2 regions of the Plantactinospora soyae genome follow, and region 2 is predicted to be linked to the other one. Evidence: predicted binding sites of a transcription regulator. Region 2 holds the regulator's gene; the other holds the start of a gene.

Region 1 (6,828 bases), 160 kb from region 2:
AGCGAGCTGAGGATCCTGGGCATGCTGCTCGACGGCTGGCTCGACCAGCGGATCGCGGTCGCCATGGATCTTCCGGCGCGGGTCGTCGCCGAGATGACCGACCGGATCACCGCCCGGCTCGGTGCGCCTGACCTGCACTCGGCGCTGCTGCGGGCGGCCCGCTGGGGATGGTTCATTCCGCACCGGCTCACCGCGCCGTCGCCCTGACCAAGCCGCGCCGTCGCCCTGATCACACCGCGCCATCGACCTGACCCCGGCACCTGCCCCGATCGGCACCGGGCTGCTGGTCGGCCGGTGACCACCGTACCGTTGGCGGGCGCGTGCCCACCCCGGGCGCGGGGGAGGTGGCTTCGTGGAGCCGTTCGCCGAGCTGCGCCGGCTGCTCGCCGACGTGCCGTGTGCCGGGCTGGACGACCTGCCCCGGTCGGTGATGGCGGTCGCCCCGGCGCTGGGCGCCACCGAGATCGTCGTCTACGTGATCGACTACAACCAGACGTTCCTCGTGCCCCTGGACGAGCCCGGCGTGCCGCGCCGCCGACCGCTGCCGGTGGAGGGGAGCCTGGCCGGGCGGGCCTTCACCGCCGGCCGTACGCACCGCCGTGCCGGCCGGGTGGGTCGGTTGTGGGTGCCGCTGGTGGACGGCTGCCATCGGCTCGGCGTGTTGGAGATCGCCACGACCGGGGCACCCGGGGAGCTACGGGACGTCGCGGACGAGTTGGCGGCCGTGGTGGCGCAGCTCCTGATCAGCCGCCGGGCGTACGGCGACAAGATCGAGCGGATCCGGCGGCGCGAGCCGATGCAGCTCGCCGCCGAGATCGTCTGGAGCCAGCTGCCGCCGCTCAGCTTCACCGCCGGTCGGGCGATGGTCACCGGCATCCTGGAGCCCTGTTACGACATCGGCGGGGACGTGTTCGACTACGCCCTCAACGGTGACCTGCTCTCGGTGGCGCTTTTCGACGCCGTCGGACACGGGACGGAGGCCAGTCTGCTGGCCACGCTCTGCCTGTCGGCGTACCGCAACGCCCGGCGCTGCGGGCTCGACCTCCGGGACACGGCGCGCAGCGTGGACAAGCTGATCCATGCGCACCGACCGGGCACTTTCGCCAGTGCGGTACTCGCCGAACTGGACTGCGCGACCGGGGCGCTCGGGCTGGTCGTCGCCGGGCACCCGGCGCCGCTGCTGCTCCGGGGCGGCCGGTTGGTTCGGGAACTGCCGGCACCGACGGCGCTGCCGCTCGGGCTGAACTACCTGTCCGCCGACGGGCCCCGGGTGGTCGAGGAGATGCTGCATCCGGGTGACCAGTTGCTGCTCTACACCGACGGGGTCATCGAGGCGCGCTCCGAGACCGGCGAGATGTTCGGCATTGATCGGCTGGTCGACCTGGTCACCCGGGCGCTCGCCGACGGCCTGCCGACGCCGGAGAGCATGCGCCGGCTGGTCGGCGCCATCCTGCGGCACCAGAACGACCGGCTCCAGGACGACGCGACCGCGCTCTTCGTGGAATGGACCCCGGACTGATCTTGTCAGTCGACGGGGTCGAGCGTCCTGAACTGGGCATTCGGCGCAGTCGACCAGCTCGGGACGTGGCCTGGGTCACATGCCGGAACACGGAGCACCATTTGTTACTTGAGTCGTACAAGCTCAACTAATCGATGGCAGGTGTTTGATGGCAACTCTTCCGGTTCTTCCTCTGACCGACGCTGTCCTTCTGCCCGGCATGGTCATTCCGGTGACCCTCGACGCGACCACCCAGTCCGCCGTCGACGCCGCCCGGGCGACGGGCGACAAGAAGCTTCTGGCCGTGCCCCGGGTCGATGGCGAGTACGGCTCCGTCGGCGTCGTCGCCGCGATCGAGAAGGTCGGCCGGCTGCCCAGCGGTGAACCCGCCGCGGTGGTCCGTGGCCTGTCCCGGGCCCGGGTCGGGTCCGGCGTGCCGGGTCCCGGTGCCGCGCTCTGGGTCGGGACGGTCGAGATCGACGAGCCCGCGCCCGCCGGCCGGGCCAAGGAACTCGCCCGGGAGTACCGGGCACTGGTGACGTCACTGCTCCAGGACCGTGGCGCATGGCAGGTCATCGACGCCGTGGAGCGGATGACCGACCTCTCCGAGCTGGCCGACTCGGCCGGCTACGCGCCGTGGCTCACCCTGGAACAGAAGATCGAACTGCTCACCGCCCCGGACGTGACGAGCCGGCTCGAACTGCTGGTCAACTGGGTTCGGGACTACCTGGCCGAGCAGGAGGTCACCGAGCAGATCAACTCTGACGTGCGGGAGGGGCTGGAGAAGTCCCAGCGCGAGTTCCTGCTCCGTCAGCAGCTCGCCGCGATCCGCAAGGAGCTGGGCGAGGACGAGCCGGACGGCTCGGCCGACTACCGGTCCCGGGTCGAGGCCGCGGAACTGCCCGAGAAGGTACGCGAGGCGGCACTGCGCGAGGTCGGCAAGCTGGAGCGGGCCAGCGACGCGTCTCCGGAGGCGGGCTGGATCCGTACCTGGCTGGACACGGTGCTGGAGATGCCGTGGAGCACGCGTACCGAGGACAACACCGACCTGGTCCAGGCCCGGGAGGTGCTGGACGCCGACCACGCCGGCCTGGCCGACGTGAAGGACCGGATCCTGGAGTACCTGGCGGTGCGCAACCGGCGCGCGGCCCGCAACCTCCAGGTTGTCGGCGGCCGTGGCTCGGGCGCGGTGCTGGCCCTCGGCGGCCCGCCCGGGGTCGGCAAGACCAGCCTCGGCGAGTCGGTCGCCCGGGCGCTCGGCCGGAAGTTCGTCCGGGTCTCGCTCGGCGGCATCCGCGACGAGGCCGAGATCCGTGGCCACCGCCGGACGTACGTCGGCGCGCTGCCCGGCCGGATCGTCCGGGCGCTGCGCGAGGCGGGCTCGATGAACCCGGTCGTGCTGCTCGACGAGGTCGACAAGATCTCGGCGGGGTACGCCGGTGACCCGGCCGCCGCCCTGCTGGAGGTGCTGGACCCGGCGCAGAACCACACGTTCCGGGACCACTACCTGGAGGTCGACCTCGACCTGTCGGACGTGCTCTTCCTGGCCACCGCCAACGTGGTGGACGCGATCCCCGGTCCGCTGCTGGACCGGATGGAGCTGGTCACCCTCGACGGCTACACCGAGGACGAGAAGGTTGCGATCGCCCGGGACCACCTGCTGCCGAGGCAGTTGGAGCGGGCCGGACTGACCGCCGACGAGGTGAGCATCGCCGACGAGGCGCTGGGCCGGATCGCGGCCGAGCACACCCGCGAGGCAGGGGTACGGCAGCTCGAACGGGCGCTGGCGAAGATCCTCCGCAAGGTCGCGGTGGCACTGGCCGGAGCCGAGGGACCGGTCCGGGTCGACACCGACAACCTGGCCAGCTACCTGGGACGGCCGAAGTTCACGCCGGAGTCGGCGGAGCGTACGGCGGTGCCCGGGGTGGCGACCGGGCTGGCGGTGACCGGAGCCGGCGGTGACGTGCTGTTCATCGAGGCGACCAGCATGGAGGGCGAGCCGGGGCTGACCCTGACCGGACAGCTCGGCGACGTGATGAAGGAGTCGGCGCACATCGCGCTCTCCTACCTCAGGTCGAACGGCCGGGCGCTGGGGCTGGACCCGAACGCGCTGGCCGGGCGGCGGATCCACCTGCACGTTCCGGCGGGTGCGGTGCCCAAGGACGGCCCGAGCGCGGGCATCACGATGGTCACCGCGCTGGCCTCGCTGGCCAGCGGCCGGCCGGTACGCCCGGAGTTCGGGATGACCGGTGAGGTCACCCTCTCCGGTCGGGTACTGCCGATCGGTGGGGTGAAGCAGAAGCTGCTCGCCGCGCACCGGGCCGGTCTGACCGAGGTGATCATCCCGGCCCGGAACGAGCCGGACCTCGACGACCTGCCGACCGAGGTGCGGGAGCAACTGACCGTGCACACCCTCGCCGACGTCGCCGACGTACTCGCACTGGCCCTGCGGCCGGCCGAGGACCCGGGCGTACTCGGCACCGTCGACGGCCCGGCGCTCGCCGCGGCCTGAGCCGAAGCGGTACCCGAAGGGGCGTCCTCCATCCGGAGGGCGCCCCTTCGGGCTGTCCATCCCCCCGGCCGCCGGCTGTCCAGCTCCCGACTTCCCGGCTAAATACGTTGACCTGAACGATGCTTGAGGTCCTACTGTCGGTGGCTGTCGGTACGGTTCGCGTGTCCGACCGGTGGGGGGCATGCGATGGACATGGAAGTCACGGCGTGGATGTCGATGTACAACTCGATGCACGCCCAGCAGGACAAGCGGCCGTTCTCGATGGCGACGCTGCGGCGCATCGGCGGCTTCGCCCAGCGACATCGTCGGCGACTGACGAACTATCTGCTGCTCAGCGTGGTGATGGCGGTGCTGGCGGTGGCCACCCCGGTGCTCGCCGGCCGGGTGGTGGACGCGATCGTCAACGGCGCCGAAACCGACCTGGTGATCGGGCTCGCCGTGCTGATCGCGGTCGTCGCGCTGGCCGAGGCCGGCCTCGGGCTGCTCACCCGGTTCATGTCGGCGAGCATCGGTGAGGGCCTGATCCTCGACCTGCGTACCACCGTCTTCGACCACGTGCAGAAGATGCCGGTCGCGTTCTTCACCCGGACCCGTACCGGGGCCCTGGTGAGTCGGCTGAACAACGACGTCATCGGCGCGCAGCGGGCGTTCAGCGACACCCTCTCCGGCATGGTCGGCAACCTGGTCACGCTGCTCCTCACCCTGGTGGTGATGATCGGGATCTCGTGGCGGATCACCCTGCTCGCGCTGGTGCTGCTGCCGGTCTTCGTGCTGCCGGCCCGCCGGATGGGCACCCGGCTGGCCCGGTTGGAGCGGGAGGCGGCCAACCACAACGCGACGATGAGCACCCAGATGACCGAGCGGTTCTCCGCACCCGGTGCGACGCTGATCAAGCTTTTCGGCCGGCCGGCGGCCGAGTCGGCCGAGTTCGCCGAGCGCGCCCGCCGGGTCCGGGACATCGGGGTACGCACCGCGATGGTCCAGTCGGTCTTCATCACCGCGCTCACCCTGGTCTCGGCGCTGGCGCTCGCCCTGGTGTACGGCCTCGGTGGCTTCTACGCCCTGCGCGGGCAGTTGGAGCCCGGTGCCGTCGTCGCGCTCGCCCTGCTGCTCACCCGCCTCTACGCCCCGCTGACCGCCCTGGCCAGCGCCCGGGTCGAGGTGATGAGCGCACTCGTGAGCTTCGAACGGGTCTTCGAGGTGCTCGACCTGAAGCCGTTGATCACCGAGAAGCCGGACGCCGGGCAGGTCCCGGACGGGCCGGTCTCGGTCGAGCTGGACGGGGTGCGGTTCGGCTACCCGTCCGCCGACAAGGTGTCGCTGGCCTCGCTGGAGGAGGTGGCGAACCTGGACACCCGGGGCGGGGTCGACGTACTGCACGAGGTGTCGTTCAAGGTCGAACCGGGCCAACTGGTGGCGCTGGTCGGCTCCTCCGGTGCCGGCAAGTCCACCATCGCTCAGCTGGTACCCCGGCTCTACGACGTCGACTCCGGAGCCGTACGCCTCGCCGGGCAGGACGTCCGGGATCTCTCCGCCGACTCGATCCGGGACACCCTCGGCCTGGTCACCCAGGACGGGCACCTGTTCCACGAGTCGATCCGGGCGAACCTGCTGCTGGCCCGGCCCGAGGCGACCGATGACGAGATCTGGGACGCGCTGCGCCGGGCCCGGCTCGCCGACCTGATCGCCGGGCTTCCGGACGGACTCGACACCGTGGTCGGCGAGCGCGGGTACCGGCTCTCCGGCGGCGAACGGCAACGGCTGACCATCGCCCGGCTGCTGCTGGCCCGCCCCCGGGTGGTGATCCTGGACGAGGCGACCGCACACCTGGACTCGACCTCGGAGGCGGCGGTGCAGGCGGCGCTCGGCGAGGCGCTGGCCGACCGTACCGCCCTGGTGATCGCGCACCGGCTGTCGACCGTACGGGCCGCCGACCAGATCCTGGTGATCGAGGACGGGCGGATCCTGGAACGCGGCACCCACGACGAACTGCTCGCCACCGGTGGCCGGTACGAGGAGCTGTACCGGACCCAGTTCGACCAGGGCGACCGGGTCGACGCCGACCGGAGCGAACTGGTGCCCGGTTGAGCTGGTCGAGGATCGAGTCGGGAAGGTACCGGGACCGCCGTGGCGGGCCGGCGAGGTTCGGCCGGACAATGACCCCGTGACGAGTGAGCCACCCCGTTCCGAGCCGCCGCCTGCCGCGTCGCTCCCCGCCCTGCCGTCGCCCAGCGCGTCGGTTCCCGCCCAGCCGTCGCCACCGGAGACCGCGCCCGTGCCGGAGACCCCGTCCGTGCCGGAGCAGCTGCCGCCCCCGGAGACGTCGCCGCCCCCAGAGACCATGCCGGAACCGCCACCGTTGCCCGAGCCTCCAGCCCCACCGGCTGCCGTCGATCCGTCGCACCCGGCACCGGCGACCTCGAACTCGGCGTCGTCAACGCCCGATCCGGAACCGGGAAAGTCGGAACGGCCGGCCTCGGCCAGCGGCGGTTCATCGCACCCGACCAAGGTCCGGATCGACACCCCCGGCGCCAGCGTCGAGATCGAGGCCAACGAGTCGCTGGCCGAGGTCGTGGCGACCGCGATGCGGCTGTTCCACGAGGCCGGTGGCTGGCCACAGGTGGACAGCCGGTCCGCCGGATTCGCCCAGGCCGAGCGCCGGGAGACCTACCCGGTGCAGCCCAGCTCGATGCCGTACGGGCCCGGGTCATATCCCGTGCAGTTGCCGTAGCCGACGGGCCCGGATGATGCGCCGGCGTGGTTCGATCCAGCCGAGGAAGCGGGCGTACATCCGGGCCAGGTCCGGTCCCGGCTCCGG
Region 2 (6,828 bases):
TGCTGGAGGCGGAGAAGCCGTCCGGCGCCGACGGTCCGGTGGTGGACGCGCCGGCCACCCCGGTCGGCGGCGGTACCCCGGAGGTCGACGGCCCTGGCCCGCTCGGTGCCGAGTTGGCGGTCCTGCGCGCCGAACTGGACGAGCGGACCAGGGACCTCCAGCGGGTGACGGCGGAGTACTCCAACTACCGCAAGCGGGTGGACCGGGACCGGGGTCTCGTCGCGGAGCAGGCCACCGGGGCGGTACTCGTCGCCCTGCTGCCCGTACTCGACGACCTTGACCGGGCCCGGGAACACGGCGACCTGGTCGGGCCGTTCGGCACGGTGGCCGAGCAGTTGAACGCCACGCTGGGCAAGTTCGGGCTGACCCCGTTCGGCGAGAAGGGCGACCCCTTCGACCCGAACCGGCACGAGGCGGTCGCGCACCGGACCTCGGCCGAGGTCACCGAGTCGACCTGCGTCGAGGTGATGCGCCGGGGCTACCAACTCGGCGACCGGGTGTTGCGGGCCGCGCTGGTCGCGGTGGCCGATCCAGAGTCGGAGTGAATGGCCGCGAGCGAGGGTGATCCGGTGGTGCGTGGTCGAGGTGCCGTCCGTGTCGGGTCCGTCGGACCGGGTACGGACGGGGCCTCGATCACGTCACAGGGGAAGGGGGTGGACGATCGATGAGTTCCAAAGACTGGCTGGAGAAGGACTTCTACGCCGTACTGGGGGTGGACAAGTCCGCCTCCGCAGACGAAATCAAGAAGGCATACCGCAAGCTGGCCAGAGAGTCGCACCCCGACCACAACCCGGGTGACGCGCAGGCCGAGGAGCGGTTCAAGACCGCCTCGGAGGCGTACGACGTACTCGCCGACGCGCGCAAGCGCAAGGAGTACGACGAGATGCGCTCGCTCTTCGGCTCGGGCGCGTTCCGGCGGAACGCCAGGGCCGGTGGGCAGCCCGGCGGGTACCCGTTCGACGTCTCCGACCTGTTCGGCGGGGCCGGTCAGCCGGGCGGCGCCGCTGGTGACCGCCGGTTCGGCGGTGCCGGCTTCTCCGACCTGTTCAGCTCGATCTTCTCCGGTGGTGGTCCGGCCCGGGGCCGTGGTCCGGCCCGGGGGCGGGACGTCGAGGCCGAGGTGGTGCTGGACTTCGACGACGCGGTACGCGGCGTGACGGTGCCGTTGACGCTGCGGGCCCCCGGCGTCTGCGACACCTGCCACGGCGACGGGGCCAAGCCGGGTACGTTGCCCCGGACCTGCCCGCAGTGTCACGGGGCCGGTGTGGTGACCCGGAACCAGGGGTCGTTCAGTTTCTCCGAGCCGTGCCGGGAGTGCCAGGGCGTCGGCACGATCGTGGACGAGAAGTGCCCGGAGTGCCGGGGCACCGGCGGGGTGACCAAGTCGCGCACCCTCAACGTGCGGTTCCCGGCCGGGGTCGCCGACGGCCAGCGGATCCGGCTCGCCGGGCGCGGGGAACCGGGTGACCGGGGCGGTCCGGCCGGCGACCTGTTCGTGCTGGTGAAGGTGCGCAACGACGAGCTGTTCGGGCGCAGTGGCGACGACCTGACGCTGACCGTGCCGATCACCATCGCCGAGGCGGTGCTCGGCACCGATCTGCGGGTGCCCACCCTGGACGCTCCGGTGACCCTGCGGGTGCCGCCCGGTACGCCGAGTGGTCGTACCCTGCGGGCCCGGGGGCGGGGCGTGGCCCGGCGCGACGGGCAGGCCGGTGACCTGCTGGTGACCGTGGAGATCGTGGTGCCGGAGCAGCTTTCCGCCGAGGCCCGCGAGGCGCTGGAGGCGTTCGCCGCGCAGACGCCCCCGGCGGGACGGGAACATCTGGACGCCCGGGTGCGTCGTTTCAACTGACCGGTCAACGCGGAGGTGATCAAGGTGGCTGAGAATTACGTCGTCGTCTCGATCGAGCAGGCGTCCGACGCCAAGGTCTTGATGATCTCGGTGGCGGCCCGGATGGCCGGGATGCATCCGCAGACCCTTCGGCAGTACGACCGGATGGGCCTGGTCCAGCCCGGCCGCGCGCCCGGGGGTGGCCGCCGGTACAGCGTCCGCGACGTCGCGTTGCTGCGCGAGGTGCAGCGTCTCAGCCAGGACGACGGGGTCAACCTGGCCGGAATCAAGCGGATCATCGTCCTGGAGCAGCTCGTTGACGAACTCCAGGAGCGGGTGGCGCACCTGCAGGCGGAGCTGGACGCGGCGTACCGGCGGGTGGCGGAGTTGGAGGCCCTCGGCGGCCTGCCCCGTCGGGACCTGGTGCCCACCACCCGGGCCTCGACCGCGCTGGTGGTCTGGCGCCCGCGCCGGTCCGACCCCTCGGCCTGACCGAGCCATTCGGGCGCGATTACCCGAAACCTTTCGAAAGCGGCACCTCCGGCTATCTGGTAATCATCATCCGGTAGCGCTCGGAAATGATTACCTCGAACGCGCAGGATTCATTACCCCGGCAATCGCCGCGAGGGCCGATCGTACTTAATGGCGACGTCAAACCCTTGATCCGTTGCCACCGGGTTCCACCGCATGCCGACGCGTTCAGAAGACGCACCGTCGATCCGGTCCGACCCCCGACCGGTGCGACCATGCTGGCCGGCGAGCCTTCTGAATCATGATGCCCGATCCGGTGTGGCTCCGTACCCGCCCGGATGGCGGTTGATTGATCAAATCAAGAATCGACTGCCCGGTGGCCGAGGGAAGATTTCCTGAAGATTAATTAATTGACGCCAATCAATGTTGTGACTATGGTGAGCGGCGGGCGCGACCGCATCGCGACGACCGGAAGGAACTAGTATGTCCAACGTGATGGCTGTCGGCGGCGTACTCGCGGCGGCACTGTTTGCCTCGACGGTAGCTACCGAGCCCTTGGTGGCTCCCGCTGAGCGGATCACCATCAGTGTGGAGACCGTCAACGGCTCGGGCTGCTCGGCGGGGACTGCCAGGGTGAGCACCGCAGCAGACGATACGTCCTTCACGGTCACCTACAGTGACTATTACGTCCTGGCGGGCGACGGCGCGAGGCCGACCGAATCCCGAAAGAACTGCCAGCTCAGCCTGCGGGTGCAGATTCCCCAGGGGCTAACCTTCGCGGTGGCCCAGGTGGATCTGCAGGGCTTCGCGCACCTACAGTCGGGAGCCAGCGGCTCGCAGCACTCGCACTACTACTTCATGGGGACCTCGCCGACGGCGCAGACGAGCCACGAGTTCAAGGGCCCGTACAGCGACCACTGGCGTACGTCCGATCGTGCCGCGGGCCTGGTCTACGCGCCCTGTGGCGAGGAGCGGAATCTCAACGTCAACACCGAACTGCGGGTGGATGGCGGCGGTGCCGGCAACGGCACCAGCTTCATGGCGATGGACACGACGCGGGGCAGTGTGCGCAGCGTGTACCACCTCAGTTGGAAAGAGTGCTGATCACAGCGCCGCCACGCGTCTTCTGACGGCGGTTTGTGGGGCTAGCGCGAAATAGGGCCCCCGGCCGATTTGATGGAATGGTTATTGTCCATCTAATCGGCCGGGGGCCCTCGCTTTTGTCGCAGCAGGTCGTACCACTAATCGGCGCTAGTTGCATCCAATTTTCGGACATTGACGAACATCAATTTACAGAGCTAAAGTGAACATGCGCGCGCTACATTATCGCCACGATCGGGAGGGAACCCATGATCAGTGTGCTGGCCCTTGGCAGTCTCGTTGCCTCGATGCTCGGTGGCCCGATAGTCATCCCGACGGATCCCCCGGTGGAGCCCCCGGATGCGCAGATTGTCATTGATGTCATTACCATCAATGGTTCGGGTTGCCCGGCCGGGACTGCGGCTGTCGCGGTCGCCCCCGACAACACCGCCTTCACGGTGACCTACAGCGAATATCTTGCCCAGGTCGGCGTGGGGGCGCGGCCGATCGACGCCCGGAAGAACTGCCAGCTGGCTCTGCAGGTACATGTTCCGGAGGGCTTCACCTACGCGATTCTCCAGGCCGACTACCGGGGCTACGGCTACCTGGCGTCCGGTGCGACCGCCGTTTCGCGGGCAAACTACTACTTCCAGGGTTCCTCGCCGACGACGTACAAGAACCACTCGTTCAGCGGCCCACTGGACGACAGTTGGCAGACGACGGACACCTCCGAGTTGACCTCGGTGAGCTACGCGCCCTGCGGCGAGATGCGCTTCCTCAACATCAACACCGAACTGCGGGTGAACGTCGGTACGTCCAACCCGGCGACCACCACCAGTTTCATGGCTATGGACTCGACGGACGGTGGCATCAACACCATCTACCACTTCGCATGGAAGAAGTGCGAAGAGTCCTGACGTAGTACCTCTGAGTCGTGGATCGGGTTTCTGTTCCCGTACTCCGTCCCAGGGGTGGGTACCCGCCCGGCCGGCATTGTCCAGCCGGCGCGGGTGCCCCGCAAAAAGGGCCATCCGATCGATGGATGAAGTGTGATACATCGCGCGGGCAACGGCTCGCGCGACGGTGACCGAAGGGAGCCCTGCAAATGTTGCACACGTTAGTCATCGGCAGTCTGGCGGCCTCGTTACTGGGCTTGCCGGTACTCGCCGACCCCGTGCCGACCACGAATCCGCCGGCCGAGCGCATCACCGTCGAGATTGTGACCGTCAACGGATCGGGGTGCCGGGCCGGTACGGCAGCGGTCGCCACGGCGCCCGACAACACGGCATTCACGGTGACCTACAGCGACTATCTCGCCCAGGCCGGCGCCGGCACCGCGCCCACCGACTTCCGGAAGAATTGCCAACTGGTCCTGGAGGTCAAGGTTCCGGGCGGCTTCACGTACGCGATCGGGCAGGCCGACTATCGCGGATTCGCCCATCTGGAGCGCGGTGCCAGCGGCATGCAACGGGCGAGCTACTACATCCAGGGCACGTCACCGACGGACGCCCGCTCGCACTCCTTCGCCGGTCCGGTCAGTGACAGCTGGCAGACGACCGACACCACCGACGTGGCCTCGCTGGTCTACGCCCCCTGTGGCCAGGTACGCCTGTTCAACATCAACACTGAACTGCGGGTGATCCGTGGTTCGTCGCCCGCGACGACGACCAGCTTCATGATGATGGACTCCACCGACGGCAGCGTCAGCACGACGTACCACTTCAACTGGATGCGGTGCGAGTAGTCAGGACCGGGACCGGATCCCGGTGCAGACCTAGAAGGGCAACAACGACGCACGCCGGTACGGCAGTGGCCGGTCGGCGTCGCGACGGCTCAAGCGAAGATTATCGCTGGCGCTCGTAGACAGGTGGTTCGAGCGCCAGCTCTTCCTGCCGGACCCCGGGTGACGGAACCCCGGACGGTCCGAGTACCCCGCTCGGCCGGCTGCCCGATTCGGGCGCACGCGGCCGACGAGGTCAGTAACCTGACCAGTGGTGCCGCCCGGAACTCCGGGTGGACCGGTACGCAGGTCAGGTCCCGTGCTCCGGCGTCGGCACCAGTGGTGGTTGGTGGCCCGGGGTCCACGGGGGGTCCCGGACCACTTCCGCCCGCAGCGACGCCCCCAGCGGCACCCGCGGCTGCGGAGGCGTCGACGCCCCGAGGAGATCCGGTCGGCCGAGTCGCGGTCAGCCGAGCCGGCGGGCCTGGCGGACCAGGCCACCCTCGCACCAGTCGCGGTAGTCGAACAGCTCCGGCCTCGCCTGGAGCATCCGGGTGTTGTGCGCCCAGATGGCCATCTGCTCGTCACCCTGCCGTTCGGCCTGCTCGACCAGCTTGCGCAACCGCCGCTTCGGGTGGGCCTGGAACTTGGTCCGGATCCCGTCCGCCGCGTAGATGTAGAGGCAGTGCAGCGCGAACCGGCGGGCCGGACAGGACCGATCCATCGCCAGGTCGAACAGCGTGGTGATCAGCCGATCGCCGGAGACGAGCAGATCCCAGTCCTTCGGCATCGTGTGCAACGGCACCGAGTCAGGCTCGTACGCCCAGGCCCGCAGCTCGGCGGGCGATGGGTCGACCGGGTTGGCGAATCCTCGGAACGCGGAGTCCTGCACGCTCAAACGGGCCGCCTTTCCGCTCGCGCGACCGCCGGAACGCCTGGCCCCGGCGAGTGCCAGTGTCTACTGCGGCGACACGGTAACGCGCTGTTGCCAAGCTGCGGAAGGGTCGCCAAGTGCTATTTCATCAACCCGTTACGTGTCCGTGCACTCGGCCGAACGGCGATCCCGCTATGTGGTGCGCGACCCGGGGGCAGCGCACCGGTCACTCGGTCGCCGCCGCTGGCGGTAGCCCACGCGCCGCCTGCCGGCGCAGCCAGCGCTTGAACCACGCGAAGTCGGGCAACCGGGCCAACATCGGACCGGTCACCACGGTTACCAGCACGTACGCGGTGGCGAGCGGGGCGAGCTGCGGATTCACCAGACTGGTACCGACGGCCAGCCCGGCGATGACGATCGAGAACTCGCCCCGGGGCGCCAACGCCAGCCCGGTCCGCCAGCGACCCGGCAGGGCGATACCCACCCGTTTGGCCGCCAGGTAGCCCGTGAGCACCTTGGTGGCCATGGTGACCACGGCCAGCGCGATGGCCGGCAGCAGCACCGGCGGGATGGCCCGCGGATCGGTGTTCAGGCCGAAGAACACGAAGAAGACGGCGGCGAAGAGGTCCCGCAGCGGTGAGAGCAGTTCCGTCGCGTTGTGCGCTACCGGCCCGCTCAGGGCGATGCCGACCAGGAACGCGCCGACCGCGGCCGACACCTGCAGGCCGGCGGCGAGTCCGGCGACCAGCAGGGTGAGCCCGAGTACGCCCAGCAGCAACGCCTCCGGGTCCTGCGCGGAGAACATCCGGGAGATGACGTGGCCGTACCGGATCGCCACCACCAGCACCGCGA

What was found. The regulator HspR, encoded in region 2, represses chaperone genes until heat shock. The targets are predictions, from matches to a motif close to TTGAGTNNNNNNNACTCAA.
Region 1: the regulator HspR is predicted to act here: its motif matches at 1,628-1,646, upstream of lon (endopeptidase La).

Annotation. Positions count from the first base shown of each region.
Region 1 covers NZ_JADBEB010000001.1:1,623,581-1,630,408, reverse strand. The annotation lists gene H4W31_RS07215 (GAF domain-containing protein) at 1-207, shown strand, start outside; gene H4W31_RS07210 (PP2C family protein-serine/threonine phosphatase) at 353-1,519, shown strand; gene lon (endopeptidase La) at 1,668-4,010, shown strand; gene H4W31_RS07200 (ABC transporter ATP-binding protein) at 4,197-6,098, shown strand; gene H4W31_RS07195 (hypothetical protein) at 6,175-6,741, shown strand; gene H4W31_RS07190 (hypothetical protein) at 6,718-6,828, opposite strand, start outside.
Region 2 covers NZ_JADBEB010000001.1:1,778,694-1,785,521, reverse strand. The annotation lists gene grpE (nucleotide exchange factor GrpE) at 1-545, shown strand, start outside; gene dnaJ (molecular chaperone DnaJ) at 665-1,852, shown strand; gene H4W31_RS07925 (heat shock protein transcriptional repressor HspR) at 1,877-2,323, shown strand; gene H4W31_RS07920 (DUF4360 domain-containing protein) at 2,786-3,406, shown strand; gene H4W31_RS07915 (DUF4360 domain-containing protein) at 3,652-4,299, shown strand; gene H4W31_RS07910 (DUF4360 domain-containing protein) at 4,488-5,126, shown strand; gene H4W31_RS07905 (hypothetical protein) at 5,569-6,000, opposite strand; gene H4W31_RS07900 (cation:proton antiporter) at 6,203-6,828, opposite strand, start outside.